DNA from 3 places in the Streptomyces sp. NPDC104581 genome. Region 1 is predicted to be linked to each of the others. Evidence: riboswitches for the same ligand, from Rfam matches in the RefSeq annotation. Region 1 holds a riboswitch; each other region holds the start of a gene.

Region 1 (2,193 bases):
GCGTAGCAGGGTTCACCGCTTAGAGCGACAACGGGGCCCGTATCCGGGCGGATCGGCCGTGCGCCGGGTGCCGTTGATGGCAGTGTGTCGCGAAGCGCAATCCGGGGACGTACTCGCGGGCATCTGCCGTAGGTCGGTCTGCGTCCCGGTGGGAAAGGGACAGCGTCGCCATGGCAGACCATCAGGAAGCATCCGTCACCCTGCCGAGCGATCCCGCCTCGGTACCGGAGGCCCGCAGATATGTCGCGCGCGTCCTCGCGGAGTGGGGTCTGCCCGGCGAAGCCGAAACCGCCGAAACGGTTCGCCTGATCATCTCGGAACTCGCGTCCAACGCCGTGCAGCACACCTTCGGGAGATCACCGACCTTCACCGTCGACATCACCCTGGAACGCGACGAACAGCTGCGCGTCGGGGTCACCGACAGCCATCCGCGGTGGCCGCGCCGGCTCCCGGCCGCGGTCCAGCAGGACAACGGCCGCGGCATGGTCATCATCCGGGCGCTCACCGCCGAGTACGGCGGCCGGCTGGCCGTCACGCCCACCGCGGACGGCGGCAAGACGGTCTGGATCACCCTGCCCTGGACGATTCCCGCGCAGGGCTGACCGGCGGCCGTACCGCGTAACGGGCCACCGCGCCCACCGCACGAGGGCCGGCGCGGGTCGCGCACCCGCCGACCGGTGTCAGCCGACGCGGCCGTACCAGACGCCCTTGGACCAGATGCGCTCCAGCCGCACCACCTGGCCCGACTTCGGCGAGTGCCAGATCTTGCCGGCCCCGGCGTAGATCCCGACGTGGTAGACGCTGTTGCCCTGGTGGAAGAAGACGAGGTCGCCCCGTTCGCGGCCGGCGGCCGGGATGTGGCGCGAGGTGTTGTACTGCTGCTGCGCCGTGCGCGGCAGTGACTTGCCCGCCTTCTTGTACGAGAACACCGTCAGGCCCGAGCAGTCGAACCGGTGCGGTCCCGCCGCCCCGTGCCTGTACGGCGCGCCCTTCTTGGACGCGGCCACATGGAGGGCCTCGGCGGCGGCGGGCCGGGCGTGGGCCTCGGACACGGCGCCGGGCGCCAGCATCGCGCCACCGACGGTGGCGAGGAGGGCCGATGCGGTACCGGCCCGGGAGAACAGCGACGGGACATGCGTCTGCGCGGACATGCGCAACCCTTCGTCAGCCGCCTGTGAAGGATGACCTGTCGGGTTCGGACAGGCGAAGATGTCCGGCCGCGTGCGCGGCTTCACCCCGAGGGGCGGTCCATGCTCGGAACGCCCCGAACTGCTCGGGTCCTCCACTCCTGCCGATCCACTCGTGTCGACCAGTCATCCGGAGCGGCGGCAGGACTCGGCGTCCACCCGGACCGCCCCGCCGAGGTGGCGGGGGCTTGTCGTCCCAGGGATCTTGACGCGGCCTCAGTGAAATTCCGAGCCGAAACGACGGTATGTGACTCTCGTCACTCTTGGGCTGTATGGGTCGCCATGGGCGATTGGGTGAACGGCTGATATGACCACTCATGCGCTGTACCTGCGACGCAGCGCCGCATTTCGGCCGGACGGCCGATCGCCCCTCGCAAGTCGCCGCCGCGGACGCGAGGGACACGCCGATACGCCGAACGGGCGGGCGATTCCCGTACGGACGCGTCCGTACGGGGCGACGGAGCGTCTGTTCGCTTCGTCCCACCGGTGCGTGGGGTCCGGCCCGTATCAAGTCGCGGGGCCGGCCGGCAGGGTGACTCGCCCGGCCCTGCGCTCCCCGTCGAGCACCCGCAGCGCGCGGTCCAGGGTCGGGGTGTGCAACTCGCGCTCGCCCCGGGCGTGCATCAGTGTCAGCGCGTCGCGCAGTTCGGCGGCCCCGGCGACCAGGGCCTGTGCGGCGCGCAGCGCGCCGTACGTGTCGTCGCCGCGCGACGGGTTGATCCGGCCCACCAGGTCGACGACCCGGAGATAGCTGTCGACGAAGTCGCCCTCGGCGCGGGTCAGCGCGGGCAGCGGCGGCAGTTCCGGTGGGAGCATCGGACGCTCACCGGGGGGAGTTGAGGCCGAGTGCCGCCCTGCGGTCCTGGGCGACCTGGTCCACCAGGCCGTACTCCAGGGCGCCGGCCGCGTCGAAGACGGTGTCCCGGTCGATGTCGGCCTCGATCCGCTCGGCGCTCCGGCCGGTGTGCCGCACCAGCATGCCCGCCATCAGTGCGCGCAGCCGCAG
Region 2 (2,193 bases), on a different contig from region 1:
GGGTACTACGGCGGACTCCAGATCTCCCAGGACGCCTGGGCGGACTTCGGCGGTACGGCGTACGCGCCCAGCCCCGACCAGGCCAGCCGCAGCCAGCAGATCGCCGTCGCGGAGAAGATCCTCGACGCGCAGGGGCCGACCGCGTGGCCGACGTGCGCGCTGATCACCGGTCTCACGGCGGACGCCGACAGCGCTCCGGACGGTGAGCCCTCCGGCGGTGCCACCGAGGAGCCGGAGACGCCCGCCGAGCCCGAGCCCGAGCCGACCGAGACGGCCGTCCTGCCCGCCGCTCCCGAGTCGGTGCCCCCCTCCGGTCAGTTCGGCCGTGACTCCGCCGCCGGCGGCGAGAAGCCCGGCACGGGGGAGTCGAGCGCGCGGCCGAGCACCGAGGCCGGCACGGGCAAGGGCAAGCACCGCGGCGAGCCGGCCCCCGAGAGCGACGCGACGACCGGTTCGCCGGAGTCGGCGGACGGTTCGGGCGGTTCTGACGCCTCGGCGGAGGCGGGCGATCCCGGCACGTCCGGCGAGGCGCGTGATAGCGGTCGTCATGCCTCACGGGGTGACGGTTCGGCACGCGACGACGCCGCCGCCGAGGGCTCGTACACCGTCCGCTCCGGCGACAACCTGTGGGCCATCGCGGACGAGCAGAAGGTGGAGGGTGGCTGGCCCGCCCTGTACGAGGCGAACCGTGAGGTCGTGGGCTCCGACGCCGATCTGATCCTGCCGGGCCAGAGCCTCGATCTGGCCGTGGGTCAGGGGTAGTTAGGCGGACTATGTCCGTATCTGCGCAAGTGAGACAAGCGTCTCTTCGCCCCAACTGACACGGTCTGCCCGGCAACTCACCCCACGTCCTTTCCGACCTGCGTAAACAGAGGTTTCCTCGGGGCGGGACGGGCGAATCATCCCGGATGTTCCGTCTTTGAACATCCGGGATGCCTGTGTTTAACGTCTTAACCGCTCGCACCGCGGGCACCGTCGACCGTCACGCCGAATCCTGCCGTCGGTCGGGGGGAGTACTCGTCGCGTCAAGCGCCGAAGGCAGGAGCGGGGGACCCAAGGTAAGTGCCGGTCATCACGGCCGGCTCGGGGTGCAGCCGTGCGCGGGAGGACGTGAAGACGTTCTCCGGCGGCGCGGCCGGGCAACTCACTTGGCCCGAACCCGACAGCTCACCTCGCAGGCGTCGGTGAGGAGATCACGCATGCTGTTTTCCAGCAACTCAGGCAAGGGCAAGCACCGCCGTCCCTCCAGGACCGTCCGCTACGCCACCCTCGCCGGCATCACCGGTGCCGCTGTCGCGGCCCCGCTGCTCGGCGCCACCTCCGCCTCCGCCGCCACCACCGCCGAGTGGGACGCCGTCGCCCAGTGCGAGTCCGGCGGCAACTGGTCGATCAACACCGGCAACGGCTACTACGGCGGCCTCCAGTTCTCCGCCTCCACCTGGGCCGCGTACGGCGGCAGCGCCTTCGCCTCCAGCGCCGACCAGGCGTCGAAGGCCCAGCAGATACAGATCGCCGAGAAGGTCCTGGCGGGCCAGGGCAAGGGTGCCTGGCCGAGCTGCGGCGTCGGCCTGTCCAACGCCTCGAACGACGCCGGCTCCGCCGAAGCGGCCCCGGAGCAGTCCGCCCCCGAGGCGCAGCCGGCCCCGCGGAAGGCCGAGCCGCGCACCGAGCAGGAGCAGCCCGCCTCGCGTGGCGAGACGCGCGGCCCGGTCAAGAAGGGCGACGGCGAGTACAAGGTCAAGGCCGGTGACACCCTCTCCAAGATCGCCGAGGCCGAGAAGGTCGAAGGCGGCTGGAAGAAGCTGTTCAAGCTGAACAAGGACATCGTCGAGAAGGCCGATGTCATCTTCCCGGGTCAGCAGCTCCACCTGAGCTGACCCTTCCCCGGAACCCCGGCCCCGGCCCGGCGCGCCTCACTCCCCCCGGACGCGCCGGGTCCGGGGCCGGGGTCCGTCCGCCGGGTGAATCGGCGTGACTCCGGTGCGACATTCGCCGCACATCGTGCATTCCGGACTCTTTTCGTCCCAGCGGGCGGGCATCGGCCGACCCTCGCCCGGGAGCCGGTTAGGCTCATGCCGCAGGACCAATGAGGCCCCGCACCAACGCGTCACATCCCAGAAGGAGATGCTCGTGCCGTCCATCGACGTCGTCGTAGCCCGGGAAATCCTTGACTCCCGAGGCAACCCAACGGTC
Region 3 (2,193 bases), on a different contig from region 1:
GGCTTCACGGCCGGCGAGATCCCGGCGGGGCCGGTCACGGACGTACGGGCGCCGGAGGTCCTCGCGTACGCCTGGCAGCCGGAGGGCGAGGTCCGCTGGGAGCTGCGCGCCGGGACGGGGCACGGGCCCCGGCTGGTCCTCACCCAGACGGGCCCGCACGACTTCGACGCGGAGGCGGCGGAGGCGGCGTGGCGGGCGCGGGTGCGGGACCTGGCGGCGGACTTGGCGGCGGGGCCCGCGGACGCCCGGGACGGCGGGGCGGCCGGTCCCTCCTGAGCCGCCGGACGGCGTCGCATCGGCCCGCCCCGGCCCGGCCCGGACGGCGGACAGCCCGAGGCCGGGCGGGCTGCTCCGCGCAGTCCGTCCGGCCTCGGGGTCACGCCATGACCGTCCCGATCAGTAGGGGCCGTTCACGTTGTCGATCGAGCCGTAGCGGTCGGCCGCGTAGTTGCACGCCGCCGTGATGTTCGCGACCGGGTCGTACGGGTCGGTCGCGGTGCCGGGCACGTGGTACGCCTCGAAGGTCGGGGCGATGACCTGGAGCAGGCCCTTCGACGGCGTGCCGGCCGCCGCGTTGGAGTCCCAGTTGTTGATGGCCTGGGGGTTGCCACCGGACTCGCGCATGATGTTGCGGTGGATCCCGTCGTACGAACCGGGGATGCCGTTCTGCGCCATGACGTCCAGCGCCTCGCGGATCCAGCCGTCGAGGTCGTTGGTGTACGACTTCGCGGCCGTCTCGACGGCTTCGCCGGTCTCGCCCGGCGCGTTCTCGGTCGACGCGGTCGGGGCCGCCGCCTTCGGCTTGCCCGAGAGCTTCAGCTTCAGGCCGGGGTGTATCAGCGACGGGTCCTCGCCGACGGCGGCGCGGTTGGTCTTGTACAGAGCCTTCCAGCCACCGCTCACGGAACGGGCGTCCGCGATCTTGGCCAGCGATTCGCCCTTCGCGACGGTGTGGGTCACCTTCGCGGCGGCCGTGGCGGCCGTCGGGGCCTTGACGGGCTGCTGCGGGGCGGGGGCGGCGCCCGCCGTGGTGGCGGCCACCAGGGGCAGGGCGAGTGCGGCGCTGCCGGTGCCGAGGGCGATGAGGCGGCGGGCGAGCGGACTGGTGCGGGAACGGCGGTGCTTACCCGGTGCGGGCATGACGAAATCCTCTCCGTCGCCTGCGAGGTGAGCTGTCGGGTTCGGGCGGGAGATGCCCGGCCGCGCTTTCGGCGCGGCTTCACCCCGAGCCGGTCCGGCATTGCCGGACCGGCGACTTACCTGGGTCCCCCGCTCCTGCCGTACGTGAATGGGTGGGTGCGGTTTCCGGGCAGCGGCAGGATTCGGCGTTCCGCCCGGAATGACGAGAACGTAAGCGAGAACGTCCGGGCGAAACAAGTCCTGAATTCACCGCACCCCGCCATTCACTGATCCAATGGCGAACAATTCGAATTCCCGCCCGGCGGTACGGACCCTCAACTTTCCTTTCCCGCACGGGAGGTGGGAACGGACACGGGAGAAACACACCCGCCAAATCTGTGACACACATCACGGACTATTGATGCAACCGCCCGGCGACAACACGGCCCAGAAAGGGACAAGTTGGTTCCTGAGCGCACATAACACCCGCTCCGCAAAGCGGACAAAATACAATCTTCCACCTTTGGCGATATGCACTTTGTGTCAGAAAAGCGCCTTCCGTACGGCTCCCCTCACAGAGCCGTACGGAAGGCGCGCCGCGGGGCTCCCGCCCCGCCGTCGACGGGGTGTCAGCCGGCCGTTCGCCCGGCGCCGGGACCGCCCGTGATCACGAAGCTCGATCCCGGCTCGACCAGCACGTCTCCCTCGGCCGAGTTGGTGATGGTCACGTCCGTGAGCGTCGCGTTGCCGCGGGCGCCGCCCATCGCGAGGATGCCGGAACCGTTGTTCGACCTGTCGATCGACACACCGCTGATCTCGACGTCGGGGACGTTGCCGCCGCCGTTCTTGAACTGAATGCCGTCATACGTCGAGTCGGAGATCTCGGTGTCCCTGATCTTCACCCCGGTGATGTCGCGGCTCGCCGGGAAAATCGTGATCGCGCCGAACTCCTGGTCCTCGTTCCAGAAAGCGCCGCCGGTGCGGTGCAGCGCGTTTCCGGTGAGCAGGGTCTCGCCCGAGAAGGGCAGCGGATCGTGGTCCGTCGCGAGCATGATTCCAGGGTAGTTGGCCGTA

Evidence for each region. A riboswitch is a leader RNA that binds a small molecule or an ion and turns the genes downstream of it on or off. The one in region 1 is predicted to bind cyclic di-AMP.
Region 2: linked by a shared signal. The riboswitch ahead of ACZ61E_RS09550 (transglycosylase family protein) and the one ahead of ACZ61E_RS23805 (C40 family peptidase) in region 1 are both predicted to bind cyclic di-AMP.
Region 3: linked by a shared signal. The riboswitch ahead of ACZ61E_RS01890 (transglycosylase SLT domain-containing protein) and the one ahead of ACZ61E_RS23805 (C40 family peptidase) in region 1 are both predicted to bind cyclic di-AMP.

The regions. Positions count from the first base shown of each region.
Region 1 covers NZ_JBVJNN010000032.1:40,659-42,851, reverse strand. Annotated here, with positions in the region: gene ACZ61E_RS23810 (ATP-binding protein) at 171-602, shown strand; gene ACZ61E_RS23805 (C40 family peptidase) at 681-1,151, opposite strand; cyclic di-AMP (ydaO/yuaA leader) riboswitch at 1,155-1,321, opposite strand; gene ACZ61E_RS23800 (hypothetical protein) at 1,695-2,003, opposite strand; gene ACZ61E_RS23795 (ATP-dependent Clp protease proteolytic subunit) at 2,011-2,193, opposite strand, start outside.
Region 2 covers NZ_JBVJNN010000008.1:58,705-60,897, reverse strand. Annotated here, with positions in the region: gene ACZ61E_RS09555 (transglycosylase family protein) at 1-762, shown strand, start outside; cyclic di-AMP (ydaO/yuaA leader) riboswitch at 1,021-1,196, shown strand; gene ACZ61E_RS09550 (transglycosylase family protein) at 1,200-1,877, shown strand; gene eno (phosphopyruvate hydratase) at 2,125-2,193, shown strand, end outside.
Region 3 covers NZ_JBVJNN010000002.1:65,468-67,660, reverse strand. Annotated here, with positions in the region: gene ACZ61E_RS01895 (SRPBCC family protein) at 1-276, shown strand, start outside; gene ACZ61E_RS01890 (transglycosylase SLT domain-containing protein) at 397-1,140, opposite strand; cyclic di-AMP (ydaO/yuaA leader) riboswitch at 1,145-1,305, opposite strand; gene ACZ61E_RS01885 (right-handed parallel beta-helix repeat-containing protein) at 1,749-2,193, opposite strand, start outside.